DNA from 2 places in the Paraburkholderia sp. J11-2 genome. Region 1 is predicted to be linked to the other one. Evidence: predicted binding sites of a transcription regulator. Region 1 holds the regulator's gene; the other holds the start of a gene.
What was found. Region 1 encodes LexA, which represses DNA repair genes until DNA is damaged. Its sites were predicted from a motif close to ACTGTATNNNNATACAGT; they were not measured.
Positions count from the first base shown of each region.

Region 2: a site for LexA is predicted at 2,948-2,965, ahead of U5A57_RS16805 (PA0069 family radical SAM protein). Genes of this name have one in related genera too.

Region 1 is NZ_CAJMYY010000018.1:162,205-169,390, forward strand. Features, by position in the region: gene U5A57_RS24920 (universal stress protein) at 1-254, shown strand, start outside; gene U5A57_RS24925 (DUF2939 domain-containing protein) at 336-995, opposite strand; gene U5A57_RS24930 (hypothetical protein) at 1,107-1,484, opposite strand; gene lexA (transcriptional repressor LexA) at 1,539-2,189, opposite strand; gene U5A57_RS24940 (sulfate ABC transporter substrate-binding protein) at 2,492-3,541, shown strand; gene cysT (sulfate ABC transporter permease subunit CysT) at 3,684-4,583, shown strand; gene cysW (sulfate ABC transporter permease subunit CysW) at 4,580-5,560, shown strand; gene U5A57_RS24955 (sulfate ABC transporter ATP-binding protein) at 5,563-6,618, shown strand; gene U5A57_RS24960 (CysB family HTH-type transcriptional regulator) at 6,721-7,186, shown strand, end outside.
Region 2 is NZ_CAJMYY010000010.1:266,822-274,007, reverse strand. Features, by position in the region: gene U5A57_RS16820 (acyl-CoA dehydrogenase) at 1-861, shown strand, start outside; gene U5A57_RS16815 (D-amino acid dehydrogenase) at 949-2,235, opposite strand; gene U5A57_RS16810 (Lrp/AsnC ligand binding domain-containing protein) at 2,413-2,901, shown strand; gene U5A57_RS16805 (PA0069 family radical SAM protein) at 3,003-4,166, shown strand; gene U5A57_RS16800 (TM2 domain-containing protein) at 4,181-4,654, opposite strand; gene U5A57_RS16795 (PQQ-dependent sugar dehydrogenase) at 4,807-5,910, opposite strand; gene rpsP (30S ribosomal protein S16) at 6,192-6,455, shown strand; gene rimM (ribosome maturation factor RimM) at 6,549-7,186, shown strand, end outside.

The sequences.
Region 1 (7,186 bases):
GCGTGGACTGGCTAACCGAGCGTGGCGTGCGCGCCCAGGGGCACTTCGCGTTCGGGCATCCGATCGACGAAATCGCAAATCTGGCCAACGAACTGAATGCCGACCTCGTGGTGGTGGGTCACCGCTGCCGCACGGGGCTTTCGCGCTGGTGGATGGGCGCGGGCAATACGCCGCTGCTCGACCGCGTGTCGTGCAGCATTCTCGTGGCGTGTTCGTCGGCGGCTGAGGAAAAACAGCAGCAAGCCGCCGCTTAGTTGATCGAGCGGGATCAAGCAGGACCAAGCGGGCCGGTTCGCACGGAACCGGCCTGTTTCCGCGTTCGCTCCCAATCTGCCTCAGTTCGAGACGTTTCCTTCGTCTAGCTCGACCGCTGCGAGCTTCCACGAGAAGAGCCCGTGACGCTGCAGGATGGCGGCATAGTGCTCGCCCGTATTGCCGCGCTCCCACGTGAGCGCGAATTCATTGAGGCCGCGATAGCCGGCCGTGGTGACCGGCCGAGCCTCGGGCGTGGGATTGCCCGACGCCGCTGGGGCCGGTGACGGCGCCGATTGCGCCGATTGCTCGCTGGACTCCGTCGGCGGCGGCGCGTGCGGCCGGTCGCCAGGCTTGCCTGTCGGCGGCATGCCGCTCAGCAGGGCGGCCACGCCTTCTGGCGTTGCGTAGGCATCCACGAGCGGACTGATCAGTGCCGCACCAATTACGGCGCCGAGGATCAGCAGCGGATTGCTGCTGTGTTGCCCTTCGATGCGCCGATGCAGCATCTCGCCAACCTGCTGTTTGAGGCTCAGGCGCAGCGCAGGGTAATCGACGTACTCGTTGAGCGTGGCGGCGTCGCGAGCGTCGGCGGCGGCTTTCATGTGTTTCACCGCGATATAGGGCGACGCATACGCGTAGCCAAGCGCGCCAACAATCATGGCGAGCGCAACGGTGATCGCTACGGGCTTCTTCCAGCCTTGGGTTTTACGAGGGGTTGAGGGAGATTCCGTCATCGGCATAGGACAAATCGTTCAAACAGGGTGTTGACCGCAAACTTGATTAAACGATCCCGACCGTAACCTCTTCTCACATTTGAGCCGCGTATTGGCGAATTCGCGCTCGATTCGACCTTACTTCGCCAGCGCTGCAGGCAGGTCGCTGTGCTGCTCCGCGATGCAGCGGTCGATCGCACGGCAGACCGCGTCAACCGTGCCGACGAGAATGAGCCGCGACTGACCTTGATAGACCCGCACCGGCGCGCGGCGCATGGGCTGCTCGGTGTTGAGCGTGCTGTTGAGCGACACGCGCGCAAACGCCGGCTGGGCCGAGGGCAGCGCCGGCAGGTCGGCCGTGCTGGCGGCCACCATCTCTGGCGAGTCTTCGAAGAGCGAGCCGCTCAGTGCGGCGGCCGAGTCGCGCACCTCGCGCACCGCGCAAGAGGCGATTCCACGGAGGTGGCGAAGACGGCCGAATTGACGGAAGGGCAGCAAGCGGGCAAGGCGTTCCATGACTCTCTCCAGGTAGTGCGTAAACTCAGCGCACAACGCGCGCAGACGGATTGCTTAGAATTCGGTGGGGCGGATCAGGCCAACCGCGATGCCTTCCAGCGCGAATTCCGCGCTGCCAGCCTCGACAAAAATATTGTCGTAATCGGGGTTCTCGGCGATCAGTTCGAGCCCGTTCGAACGGCGCTTCAGCCGCTTCACGGTGACGTCGTCGCCAAGGCGCGCCACGATGATTTGCCCGTCTTTCGCTTCGGCCTTCTTCTGCACGGCGAGCAGGTCGCCGTCGAGAATGCCGGCGTCGCGCATGGAAAGGCCGCGCACTTTCAGCAGATAGTCAGGGCGGCTCGAGAACAGTGCCGGGTCGCACATGTAGTTCTGCGAGATGTGCTCCTGCGCGAGGATCGGGCTACCCGCTGCGACGCGGCCAACGAGCGGCAGTGAGAGCTGCATGATGCTCGGGTGCGGGAGCGTGAACTGGTGCGGCAGGTCGTCGGGCCCCGGCATGAGGCGGATGCCGCGCGAGGCGCCCGCAGCCAGTTCGATCACGCCCTTGCGCGCCAGCGCGCGCAGATGCTCCTCCGCGGAGTTGGCCGAGCTGAAGCCGAGTTCCGCCGCGATCTCGGCGCGCGTGGGCGGGAAGCCCGTGCGTTCGATCGCCCGGCGAACCAGATCGAAAACCTGCTGCTGTCGTGCGGTGAGTTTGGTCATGGCGCCACTGTATGTTTGAACAGGTAACTGTATTTTTATACAGTACTCGCCACTTTTCAAGTGTTACTTGAAGTTCGTCAACTGAGCATTGCTATCAGGCCGTTTTCCCGCGTTTGTGCGGACGAAATCGCGCTCTAGCAGCGACTTCCTCTGTCCTTACCACTTTTGCGTATTAAAAAATGAGAAAACATCATTTTTAATAATGTAAGCGGATCGCTAGACTGGCCTCCATCGTTAGCTGCAATTCGCAGATGCGCACGGATGAGCGCGAACGAGCACACACGAAAACGGAGAACAGATAGATGGGCACGACACATACGGGGCGCGCAGGCTGGCTGAAATCACTGGCGGCAAAACTGGTTATCGGCGTTGCGCCGCTCGTCGCAGTTACGGCGATGGCGCCCGTGGCCGCTCACGCGGACACGTCGCTGCTCAACGTCTCCTACGATCCGACGCGCGAGCTGTATCAGGACATTAACGAGGCCTTCATCAAGCAGTGGAAGGCGAAGACGGGCGAAACGCTCACCATCAAGCAGTCGCACGGCGGCTCGGGTGCGCAGGCGCGCTCGGTGCTCGACGGCCTGCAGGCCGACGTTGTGACGCTGGCGCTCGCATGGGACATCGACGCGCTCGCCAACAAGGGCATCGTTGCGAAGGACTGGCAAAAGCGCTTGCCCGACAACGCCTCGCCGTACACGTCGACGATCGTGTTTCTCGTGCGCAAGGGCAACCCCAAGCACATCAAGGACTGGGACGATCTGACGAAGCCGGGCGTGTCGATCGTCACGCCGAATCCGAAGACCTCGGGCGGCGCGCGCTGGAACTATCTCGCGGCGTGGGCCTATGCGCTGCACCAGCCGGGCGGCAACGAGCAGAAGGCCAAGGACTTCGTCTCGAAGCTCTACAAGAATGCAGGCGTGCTCGACTCGGGCGCGCGAGGTGCGACGACGAGCTTCGTGCAGCGCGGTATCGGCGATGTGCTGATCGCATGGGAGAACGAAGCATTCCTTTCGCTCAAGGAATTCGGCCCGGACAAGTTCGAGATCGTGGTCCCTTCGGTGAGCATTCTGGCTGAGCCGCCGGTTGCGGTGGTGGACAAGGTCGTCGAAAAGAAGGGCACGCGCAAGGAGGCCGAGGCCTACCTGCAGTTCCTCTATAGCGAAGAGGGCCAGGAGATCGCCGCGAAGAACTTCTACCGTCCGCGTTCGGACAAGGTCCCGGCGGCGCTCACGGCGAAGTTTCCGAAGCTGAAGCTTTACACGGTCGACGACACGTTCGGCGGCTGGACCAACGCGCAGAAGACGCATTTCGCAGATGGCGGCGTGTTCGATTCGATCTACCAGCCGCAGTAAGTCACGCAACACCGCTGTACCGCAGTACCGGTTGGCAGTCGATCGCGACGCGACCGCATAACAAAGAAGCGCGCCCACGGGCGCGCTTTTCGGCGCCGCCGGCGAACCCGGCAAGCGCGCAACCCATGTCTGGACGATGAGCATGACAACGTTTCGATTGCGCAAGCCCAGTGCGCTGCCGGGCTTCGGCGTGACGCTCGGCATCACGGTGGCTTACCTGAGCCTCGTGGTGCTCATTCCGCTTGCCGCCACCTTCCTCAAGACGGCGACGCTCGACTGGAGCCAGTTCGTGCGCGCCGTGTGGTCGCCGCGCGTGATCGCGTCGTACCGGCTCACGTTCACGGCTGCGCTCGGCGGGGCGCTCATCAACGCGGTGTTCGGGTTCCTGCTCGCGTGGGTGCTCGTGCGCTATCCGTTCCCGTTCAAACGCGTGATCGATGCGCTCGTCGATCTGCCGTTCGCGCTGCCGACGTCCGTCGCGGGCATCTCGCTCGCCGCCGTGTACGCTGGCAATGGCTGGATCGGCCAGTTCCTGGAACCGCTCGGTCTGAAGATCGCGTTCACGCCGCTTGGCGTGCTCGTCGCGCTGACCTTCATCGGCTTGCCGTTCGTCGTGCGCACGGTGCAGCCGGTGCTCGAGGACTTCGAGCGCGAGCAGGAGGAGGCCGCAGCGTGCCTTGGCGCCTCGCGCTGGCTCACGTTCCGCCGCGTCGTGCTGCCCGCGGTGCTGCCGGCGCTGCTCACCGGCTTCGCGCTCGCGTTCGCGCGCGCGCTGGGCGAGTATGGCTCGGTCATCTTCATCGCCGGCAACGTGCCGATGAAGTCGGAGATCACGTCGCTTCTCATCATCACGAAGCTCGAACAATACGACTACGCCGGCGCGACCGCGCTTGCCGTGATGATGCTCTGCGTTTCGTTCGTCATGCTGCTTCTCATCAACTCGCTGCAGTGGTATTTGCAACGCCGTACGAGCCGGGGCGTTTCGGCCGGCAGCGCGCCGAATGCCGTGGTGGGCGCAACCGTCGCGGGAGGTGCGCAATGAGCACGCTGCCGCAACAACGCAGCACGCGCCGGCCGGATCCGGTCACCGAAGCGCCGTGGGTGCGCTGGCTCCTGACCGGCATCGCGCTCGCGTTTCTCGCGCTGTTTCTCGTGGTGCCGCTCGTTGCCGTGTTCTGGCAGGCGCTTTCGAAGGGCATTGGCTTCTACTTCACGTCGCTCGTCGACCCCGACGCACTCTCCGCGATCAAGCTCACGCTGATCACCGCGGCGATCGCGGTGCCGCTGAATCTGGCCTTCGGTCTCGCGGCTTCGTGGGCGATCGCGAAGTTCGAGTTTCGCGGCAAGGCGCTGCTCACCACGCTGATCGACCTGCCGTTTTCGGTCTCGCCCGTGATCTCGGGTCTCATCTATGTGCTGCTGTTCGGCGCGCAGGGGTGGCTTGGGCCGTGGCTCGAAGACCATAACGTGCAGATCATCTTCGCGGTGCCGGGCATCGTGCTGGCCACGATCTTCGTGACATTCCCGTTCGTTGCGCGCGAGCTGATTCCGCTGATGCAGGCGCAAGGCAACGATGAAGAAGAGGCCGCGCACGTGCTGGGCGCCTCGGGCTGGCAGATGTTTCGCCGCGTGACGCTGCCCAATATCCGCTGGGGCTTGCTGTACGGCGTGATTCTTTGCAATGCGCGCGCGATGGGCGAGTTCGGTGCGGTTTCGGTGGTGTCGGGCCATATTCGCGGCCAGACCGATACGATGCCGCTGCACGTCGAGATCCTTTACAACGAGTACAACTTCGCGGCGGCGTTTGCCGTGGCATCGCTGCTCGCGTTGCTCGCACTCGTCACGCTGGGCCTGAAGCTGCTCGCGGAGCGCCGTCTTTCGGCGCAACTGCGCAGCGCCGATGACATTCCCGCCTACGCAGGCCCGCAGCCGGTGGCCGCACAACCCGTTTCACAACACGCGACAGATCACGCAACGGCGCGCGCCGTGCGCCAACCGATTCAAGTAGGGGAGCAGTAACCATGGGCATCACCGTCAGCAATCTGCACAAGCGCTTCGGCGACTTCACCGCCCTCGACAACGTCTCGCTCGACTTTCCGCCGGGCGAACTGGTTGCGCTGCTCGGACCTTCCGGTTGTGGCAAGACCACGCTGCTGCGCGTGATCGCGGGCCTTGAATACGCCGACGCGGGCCAGGTCGTGCTGCAAGGCCAGGACGTGGGCGAGGTGGGCGCGCGCGAGCGCCAGGTGGGCTTCGTGTTCCAGCATTACGCGCTGTTCCGCCATATGACGGTGTTCGAGAACGTGGCGTTCGGCCTGCGCGTGAAGCCGCGCGGCGAGCGGCCCTCGGAGGCTGTGATCCGCGAAAAGGTGCATGAGCTGCTCAAGCTCGTACAGCTCGACTGGCTTGCTCAGCGTTACCCGTCCGAACTGTCGGGCGGCCAGCGTCAGCGCATCGCGCTCGCGCGCGCGCTCGCCGTGGAGCCGAAGGTGCTGCTGCTCGACGAGCCGTTCGGCGCGCTCGACGCCAAGGTGCGCAAGGAATTGCGCTCATGGCTGCGCCGCCTGCACGACGACCTGCACATCTCTACGATCTTCGTCACGCACGACCAGGAAGAGGCGCTCGAAGTGGCCGATCGCATCGTGGTGATGAATCATGGGCATGTGGAGCAGGTGGGCAGCCCGCAGGACGTCTATGATCATCCACAGACGGCTTTCGTCTACGAGTTTCTCGGCGCCGCGAACCGGCTGCGCGGCAGTGTGGATGCACGCGGCTTCGTGGCCGAAGGCGCGGCGCAGCCGATCTCGGTGCACGCGAGCTTCGAAGGCCCGGCGCTCGCCTACGTGCGTCCGCACGACCTCGTGCTGCACCGCGAAGCGAGCGAGCATCGCGACGGCATTGTCGTCGACGTGCGCCGCGTGGTGACGCTGGGCGGCTCGGTGCGCGTGGAGCTGGAAAGCCGCACCGGCGGCGCGCTCGAAGCCGAGCTCGACCGCGAGTCGTGGCGCGCGCTCGGGCTGACGGTGGGTCAGGGCGTGACGGCGGTGCCGCGCGGGCTGCGCGTTTTCCCGGCTTAGATTCCCGGCTTAGACTCGCGGCTTAAATCGCGGCGCAATGCGCGTTACAGTGCTCACATCGACAAAAACGAACAATCGGTCAGCAGTCCCGGAGAGAAGACCATGAATTTTCAGCAGTTGCGTTTCGTGCGCGAAGCCGTGCGGCAGAACATGAACCTGACCGAAGTGGCGAACGTGCTGTACACGTCGCAGTCGGGCGTCTCCAAGCAGATCAAGGATCTCGAAGACGAGCTCGGCGTGGACATCTTCATTCGTCGCGGCAAGCGCTTGACGGGCCTCACGGAGCCGGGCAAGGCGGTGCATCAACTGATCGAGCGCATGCTGCTCGACGCCGAGAACCTGCGCCGCGTGGCGCGCCAGTTCGCCGACCAGGACAGCGGTCACCTCGTGGTCGCGACGACGCACACGCAGGCGCGTTACGCGCTGCCGAAGGTCGTGCACCAGTTCCGCGAAGTGTTTCCGAAAGTCCACCTCGCGCTGCGCCAGGGCAATCCGCAGCAGATCGCGCAGATGATCATCAACGGCGAGGCCGACATCGGCATCTCGACCGAAGCGCTCGACCGCTTCC
Region 2 (7,186 bases), on a different contig from region 1:
GCGTACCAGAAGGCGCTCGCCTATGCGAAGGAGCGCGTGCAGAGCCGCCCGGTGGATGGTTCTGCGAAAGCAGCGGTGAGCATCATCCATCACCCGGACGTGCGCCGCATGCTTGCGACGATGCGCTCCCTCACCGAAGCCGCGCGTGCACTCGCTTACGTGGCGGCGGGCGAGAGCGATCGCGCGCATGGCGATCCCGATGAGGCGGCCCGCGCGCGGCATCAGGCGCGTTACGAATACCTCGTGCCGATCGTGAAGGGCTGGAGTACCGAACTCGCGCTGGAAGTGACGAGCCTTGGCGTGCAGGTGCATGGCGGCATGGGCTTCATCGAGGAAACGGGCGCGGCACAGTTCTACCGCGACGCGCGCATTCTGCCCATCTACGAAGGCACGACGGCGATTCAGGCGAACGACCTCATCGGGCGCAAGACGCTGCGCGACGGCGGCGCGGCGGCGAAGGCGTTGCTTGCCGATATCGCGCAGACCGTCGACGCGCTAGCAGCGCAACAAGGCGCGGCGTTCGAGTCGATGCGCAAGCATCTTGCACTCGGCCGCGAGGCGCTCGCCTCGGCCGTGGACTTCGTGCTCGCGAAGGCGAAGAGCGATCCGAACGCGGTGTTCGCGGGCAGCGTGCCGTATCTGAAGCTGGCGGGCATCGTGCTGGGCGGCTGGCAGATGGCGCGGGCCATGCTCGCCTCACAGCGTCTCATGCAGGACGACCCGAAGTTCCATGGCGCGAAGATCGCCACGGCGCAGTTCTTCGCGCAACACGTCTTGCCCCAGGCTGTGGCGCTCGAAGCGGCGATCGTCAGCGCAAGCGGCAGCGAGGGCGTGCTGGCGCTGGCGGAAGATCAGTTCTGACGCCGCGCGCCAATCGTAGCGAGCGAGTCGAGAAATGAAACACGGCGCCCCAGAGGCGCCGTGTTCGTTCATGCTGAAAGCGTTGCTTCAGGCATAAGCCGGGCGATGCGAGCCCTGCGTGTCGCCGAGATAGCGGTGAACCGAAAGATCGTCGGCGCGGATCGCGGGTTGCTTGCCCGAGATCAGGTCGGCGAGCAGTTGGCCCGAACCGCACGACATGGTCCAGCCGAGCGTGCCGTGGCCTGTGTTCAGGAACAGGTTCGAGATCGGGGTGCGGCCGACGACCGGCGTGCCGTCCGGCGTCATCGGGCGCAGGCCGGTCCAGAAGGTGGCCTTCGTCGTGTCGCCGCCGCCCGGGAACAGGTCGTTCACGCACATTTCGAGCGTTTCGCGACGGGCTTGCTTGAGCGACTTGTCGAAGCCGACGATCTCGGCCATGCCGCCCACGCGGATGCGATCGTCAAAACGCGTGATCGCGATCTTGTAGGTTTCGTCGAGCACGGTCGAGACCGGCGCGGCGTCGGCGTTGACGATCGGCGCCGTGATCGAATAGCCCTTGAGCGGATAGACCGGAATCTTCACGATGTCCGCGAGCATCTTCGTCGAGAAGGAGCCGAGCGCGACCACGAACGAATCCGCGCGCACCAGTTCCCTGCCGCATTGCACGCCCGCGATACGGTCGCCTTGCAGGACGAGCTTGTCGATCGGCGTGTTGTAGCGGAATTTCACGCCCAGCTGTTCGGCCATCGCGGCAAGGCGCGTGGTGAACATCTGGCAGTCGCCGGTTTCGTCGCCGGGCAGACGCAGGCCGCCCGTGAGGTTGCCCGACACCGCGGCGAGCGCGGGTTCGGCGCGGCCCAACTCGTCGGCGGTGAGCAGTTCGTACGGAACGTTCGCGTCCTTCAGCACGGCAATGTCCTTCGCCGCGCCTTCGAACTGCTGCTGTGTGCGGAACACCTGGAGCGTGCCGCCCGTGCGGCCTTCATATTGAATGCCCGTGTCGGCGCGCAGCGCCTGCAGGCAGTCGCGGCTGTATTCGGCGAGGCGCACCATGCGACCTTTGTTGAGCGCGTAACGCTCGGCCGTGCAGTTCTGCAGCATCTGCCACATCCACTGCAGCTGGAATTTCGTGCCGTCCAGACGAATAGCGAGCGGCGCGTGCTTCTCGAACATCCACTTGATCGCCTTGAGCGGCACGCCAGGCGCGGCCCACGGCGCAGCGTAGCCCGGCGAGATCTGGCCGGCGTTCGCAAAACTGGTCTCGAGCGCGGGACCGGCTTCGCGGTCGATCACCGTCACTTCGTGGCCCGCGCGGGCGAGATACCAGGCGCTGGCCACACCGACCACACCACTGCCCAACACGACGACTCGCATAGCTGCTCCGTATAGATTCGTTGGGGCTACGCCGTGTTGCCGGGGCCCTGGAAGCGGTGTTTTGGCACCGATAGGGTGGAAGGCATGAAAATTCGCGTGTAGCCAGTATTTGTAGCTATGCTATTGTTGTATGCCTAGGTTTTGTTATCGTATTTTTCAGATTTTCGGGAAGAAATCATGAGAACGCAACGCCAGCCGGTCCGCGCGCTCGACCGGCTCGATCACCGCATCCTGAAACTGCTCCAGGAAGACGGCCGCATGGCCATGAAGGACCTCGCGGAACAGGTCGGGCTTTCGGTGACGCCGTGCATCGAGCGGGTGAAGCGCATGGAGCGCGACGGGGTCATCACGGGCTATTTCGCGCGCGTGAATCCCGCGGTGCTGGGCGCGGCGCTGCTCGTGTTCGTGGAGATCACGCTCGACCACAAGAGCGGCAATATGTTCGACCAGTTCCGCCGCGAAGTGCAGAAGATTCCCGAAGTGCTGGAGTGCCATCTCGTCTCGGGCGACTTCGACTATCTGATCAAGGCCCGCATCGGCGAGATGGCAGACTATCGCAAGCTGCTGGGTGACATCCTCTTGCAACTGCCCGGCGCGGTTCAGTCGAAAAGCTACGTGGTGATGGAAGAGATCAAGGAGACGCTGACCATCGCCGTGGGGGAGTGAGCGGCTGTCAGCGCCCCGTTTTTAGGACTCGACAACGCGGCTCAGTACTGTATATTTGTACAGTATTGAGCCGCGTTTTTTATGTCCTGTTCACTTTAGCCGTGACCGATTCCCGCCACCCCGATCCCGATACCGATACCTGGTATCCCGTTGCGCCGCCCACGGCACGCAAAGGGCGCGGTGCGGTTACGAACCTGCAAGGGCGCTATGAAGTGGACCAGCGCGAAGCGTTCGACGATGGTTGGCAGCAGGCGGGCGAAGGCGAGGAGGGCCAAGGGGACCAGGCCGACCACAACAGTGAGCCGAAGTTGCGCACTGAAGTCTTCGAAGAGCGTGCGAAAAGCATCCTCACGCGCAACCAGTCGCCGGACATTCCGTTCAACGTCTCGCTCAATCCATATCGCGGTTGCGAGCACGGTTGCATCTATTGCTTCGCGCGGCCCACGCACAGCTATCTCGGTCTCTCGCCGGGGCTCGATTTCGAAAGCCGTATCTACGCGAAGGTGAATGCCGCAGAACTGCTGGCGCGGGAGATCGCGAAGCCTTCGTACGAGCCCGAGCCCATTGCGCTCGGCGTGAATACCGACGCCTGGCAGCCGGTGGAGCGCGACATGCGCATCACGCGGCGCGTGGTCGAGGTACTGGCCGAGCGTCAGCATCCGTTCGCGGCCATCACGAAGTCCTCGCTGATCGAGCGCGATCTCGATCTGCTCGCGCCGATGGCCGCGCGCAAGCAGTTCATGGCGGCGATCACGATCACCACGCTCGACGCCGATATCGCCCGCTCGCTCGAACCGCGTGCGGCGACCCCTGCGCGTCGCCTGCGCACCATTCGCACGCTAGCCGAAGCCGGTGTGCCGGTCGGCGTGAGCATCGCGCCTGTCATTCCGTTCGTGACCGAGCCCGACATGGAGCGTGTGCTCGAAGCCTGCGCCGAGGCCGGCGCAACGAGCGCGAGCTATATCGTGCTGCGTTTGCCATGGGAGGTCGCGCCGCTCTTCCAGGATTGGCTGGCGGCGCATTTCCCGCAGCGCGCCGAGCGCGTGATGAGCCGTGTGCGCGACATGCGCGGCGGCAAGGACTACGAGTCGGCGTTCTCGCAGCGCATGAAGGGCACGGGGCTTTGGGCCGACCTGCTCAAGCAGCGCTTTCACAATGCCGTGCGGCGCCTCGGGCTCAATGAGCGGCGTCACGGCATTCTCGATATGTCGGCGTTCGTGCAGTCGAAAACCGAGCGCGAGAAGCCGCAACTCGACTTGTTCTGATCGGGCTCGCGGCGTTACTGCGAGATGGCCTTTGCGGCCTCGACCTGCGACTCGAAATAGGTCTGGAAAGAGAGCGCGAGTCCCGTCATCAGCAGGAATGCGCCAATCAGCAGCGAAAAGATCACGACGAAGATGACCGTCCAGCCCGAGCGGCTTGTGCGGCCTTGCTCCACGAACGCGGCGTTGAACTGCGCGTCCCATTTGGCGTCGGGGCGCAGCCCATAGACGATTGCCGCCAGAAACGCCGAAATGACGGAAACCGCGCCGATCACGGCGAGGCCCCAGCCGGGAATCGAGGCGCGTTCGGTTGCGACGAGCAGCATCACGCCCGGAATGCCGATTAGCGTGCCGAACAGATGCGCCCAGCCCCACACGTCGCGCGGACCATACAGATAGAAGCGATGTGCGCCGAGGCTGCCAAACAGGAACGCGAGGGCGGCGGTGAGGGTCTTGGAGCGAAAGCGTGCGGGGTTGTTTTCGTTGGGCATGGGCTCGGGCATAACGTGAACGTTTGGCCGTCATGGGCGCATCACGTCATCGCACACGGGCCGCCGGGCATTGTATGCCGCGCGCCTCGCTTGCAGCACAAGCGCACGCTTATGCCTGGCACCAGGCCAGCAGCTTTAACGCGGCGCGCGCGTCACGGTTTGGCGTACGTCACGCGATAGATCGCGCCCGCGTAGTCGTCGCTGATCAGGAGCGAGCCGTCGGGCAGCGGCAGCACGTCGGCGGGGCGGCCCCATTGGGTCTCGTCGGCGTTGAGCCAGCCCTGTGCGAACACGTCCTGACGTGCGTTCGTGCCGTCGGGGTTGGCGCTCACGCGCACTACGCGGTAACCGACCTTCTTGCTGCGGTTCCACGAACCGTGCTCGGCGATGAACAGGCTGTTCTTGTAATCGGCCGGGAACATCGAGCCGGTGTAGAAGCGCATGCCGAGCGACGCCACGTGCGCGCCGAGTTTCGCGACCGGGGGCGTGAAGCCGCTGCAAGGATGGCCCGCGCCGAACTCGGGGTCGGCGACGTTGCCGCCATGGCAATACGGAAAGCCGAAGTCCTCGCCGGTGTGCGCGAGGCGGTTGAGCTTGTCGTCGGGGATGTCGTCGCCGAGCATGTCGCGGCCGTTGTCGGTGAACCAGAGTTCGTGCGTCTGCGGATGCCACGCGAAGCCGACCGTGTTGCGCACGCCGCGCGCAATGGTCTCGTAGTGCGAGCCGTCGGGGTCCATGCGGCCGATCATCGCGAAATGCACGCGCTGCGGGTCGCTTGCCGGCAGGCAGACGTTGCACGGCGCGCCTTGCGGCACATATAGCCTGCCGTCGGGGCCGAAGGCGATGAACTTCCAGCCGTGGTGGCGCTCGGTGGGCAGCGAATCCGTGACGACTACGGCCTTGGGCGGATCGTCGAGATGACGGTCGATGTCGTCCAGCCGCACGATCGACGACACCGCCGAGACGTATAATGCGCCGTTGCGCCAGGCCACGCCCACCGGCATCGTCAGCCCGGATGCCACGATATGGCGCTTCGCCGCTTTGCCGTCCTTGAGTTCGAGCGCGTACACGTCGCCGCTCATGCTCCCTACATATAAGATGCCGTTGCCCGAGAGCGTCATTTCGCGCGCGCCGGGAACGTCCTCGGAGAGCGCCGCTATGTGGAAGCCTGGCGGGAGCTTGATGCGCTCGATGGGAAGCGCCCCGTGAGCGAGCGGTGCCGCGAGCAGGGCGGCGGCAAGGCCGAGCCACGCCAGTGCGAACCGTCCGGCCGACGCTCGGGGTGCCCGAAAAAGGGAGCTGTCACGCCCGCCGGCGCCGCAAGTGCGACGCAGCCATTGCACGAGTCGTCTGAAAGTCGCCACAATTCGCTCCAGGGCCCGCCCGCCGTGGCCACGAGCGGCACTTTGACTGCCGCGTCTTGCCGCTTTCCCGGCGCCAGCGCGCAATTTCCCGTTAAGTGTTTGTTATGCCTCCGGTTTCGGGCTATAATCGCATGTTTCAGTAGTCCCGAACCCCGGTTTTCAAGGATTTTAGTATGGTCATCATCCGTCTGGCACGCGGCGGCTCGAAGAAGCGCCCGTTCTACAACATCGTCGCAACCGATTCGCGCAACCGTCGCGACGGCCGTTTCATCGAGCGCGTGGGCTTCTACAACCCGGTCGCTACCAAGGGTGAAACGCTGCGTATCGCTCAAGATCGCGTGACGTACTGGAAGGAAAACGGCGCGCAAATGTCGCCGGCAGTCGAGCGCCTCGTGAAGGAAGCGCAAAAGACCGCCGCCGCTGCGCCGGCTGCTTAAGTTTTTAAGCGTCTTTCAGTCTGTTGTCCGTGTTTTACCCGCGTACGCGCTCCATGAGCGTGTGCGATATCAAGCTGGTCGCAAGGGGTGCCGATGTCCGCGCATGACGCTAAATCTGCCGTAAAGGCGAACGACGCGTCGGAAAGCGGGGCGCCCGACGTTGCAACAAGTGCTGCGACCAGCGGCGCTGGCAAAGCTGCGGCCCGCAGCGCGCCTTCGTTTGGTGCGTTCGTGCGCAAGCCTGCGCGCGAGAGCGCCGCGAAAGCTGCGCCTGCAACCGAGGGCCTGCGCGCCGAAACCGAAGCGAGCTGGCCGGACGACGCCGTTGAAGTCGGCGCCGTGATCGACGCCTATGGCCTCAAGGGCTGGTTGAAGATCGCGCCGCACGCGCAGGACGGCCGCGCGCTGCTTTCCGCTAAACGCTGGTGGCTTCTCAAGGGCCGCGAGGGTCAGGGGCATCGCGAGCGTCATTCCGCGGTGCGCGTGAGCGCCAAGGTTCATGGTGACAGCGTCGTCGGCGAGCTTTCGGGCCTGGCCGACCGCGACGCCGCGCTGCTGTTGCGCGGCGCGCGCGTGTACGTGAGCCGGGCCGAATTCCCGGCGCCCGCAGCCGATGAATATTACTGGGTCGACCTGATCGGCCTCGACGTCGCCAACGAGGCGGGTGTCGAGCTCGGCAAGGTTGCCGACCTGATCGACAATGGCGCGCAATCGGTGTTGCGTGTCACTTA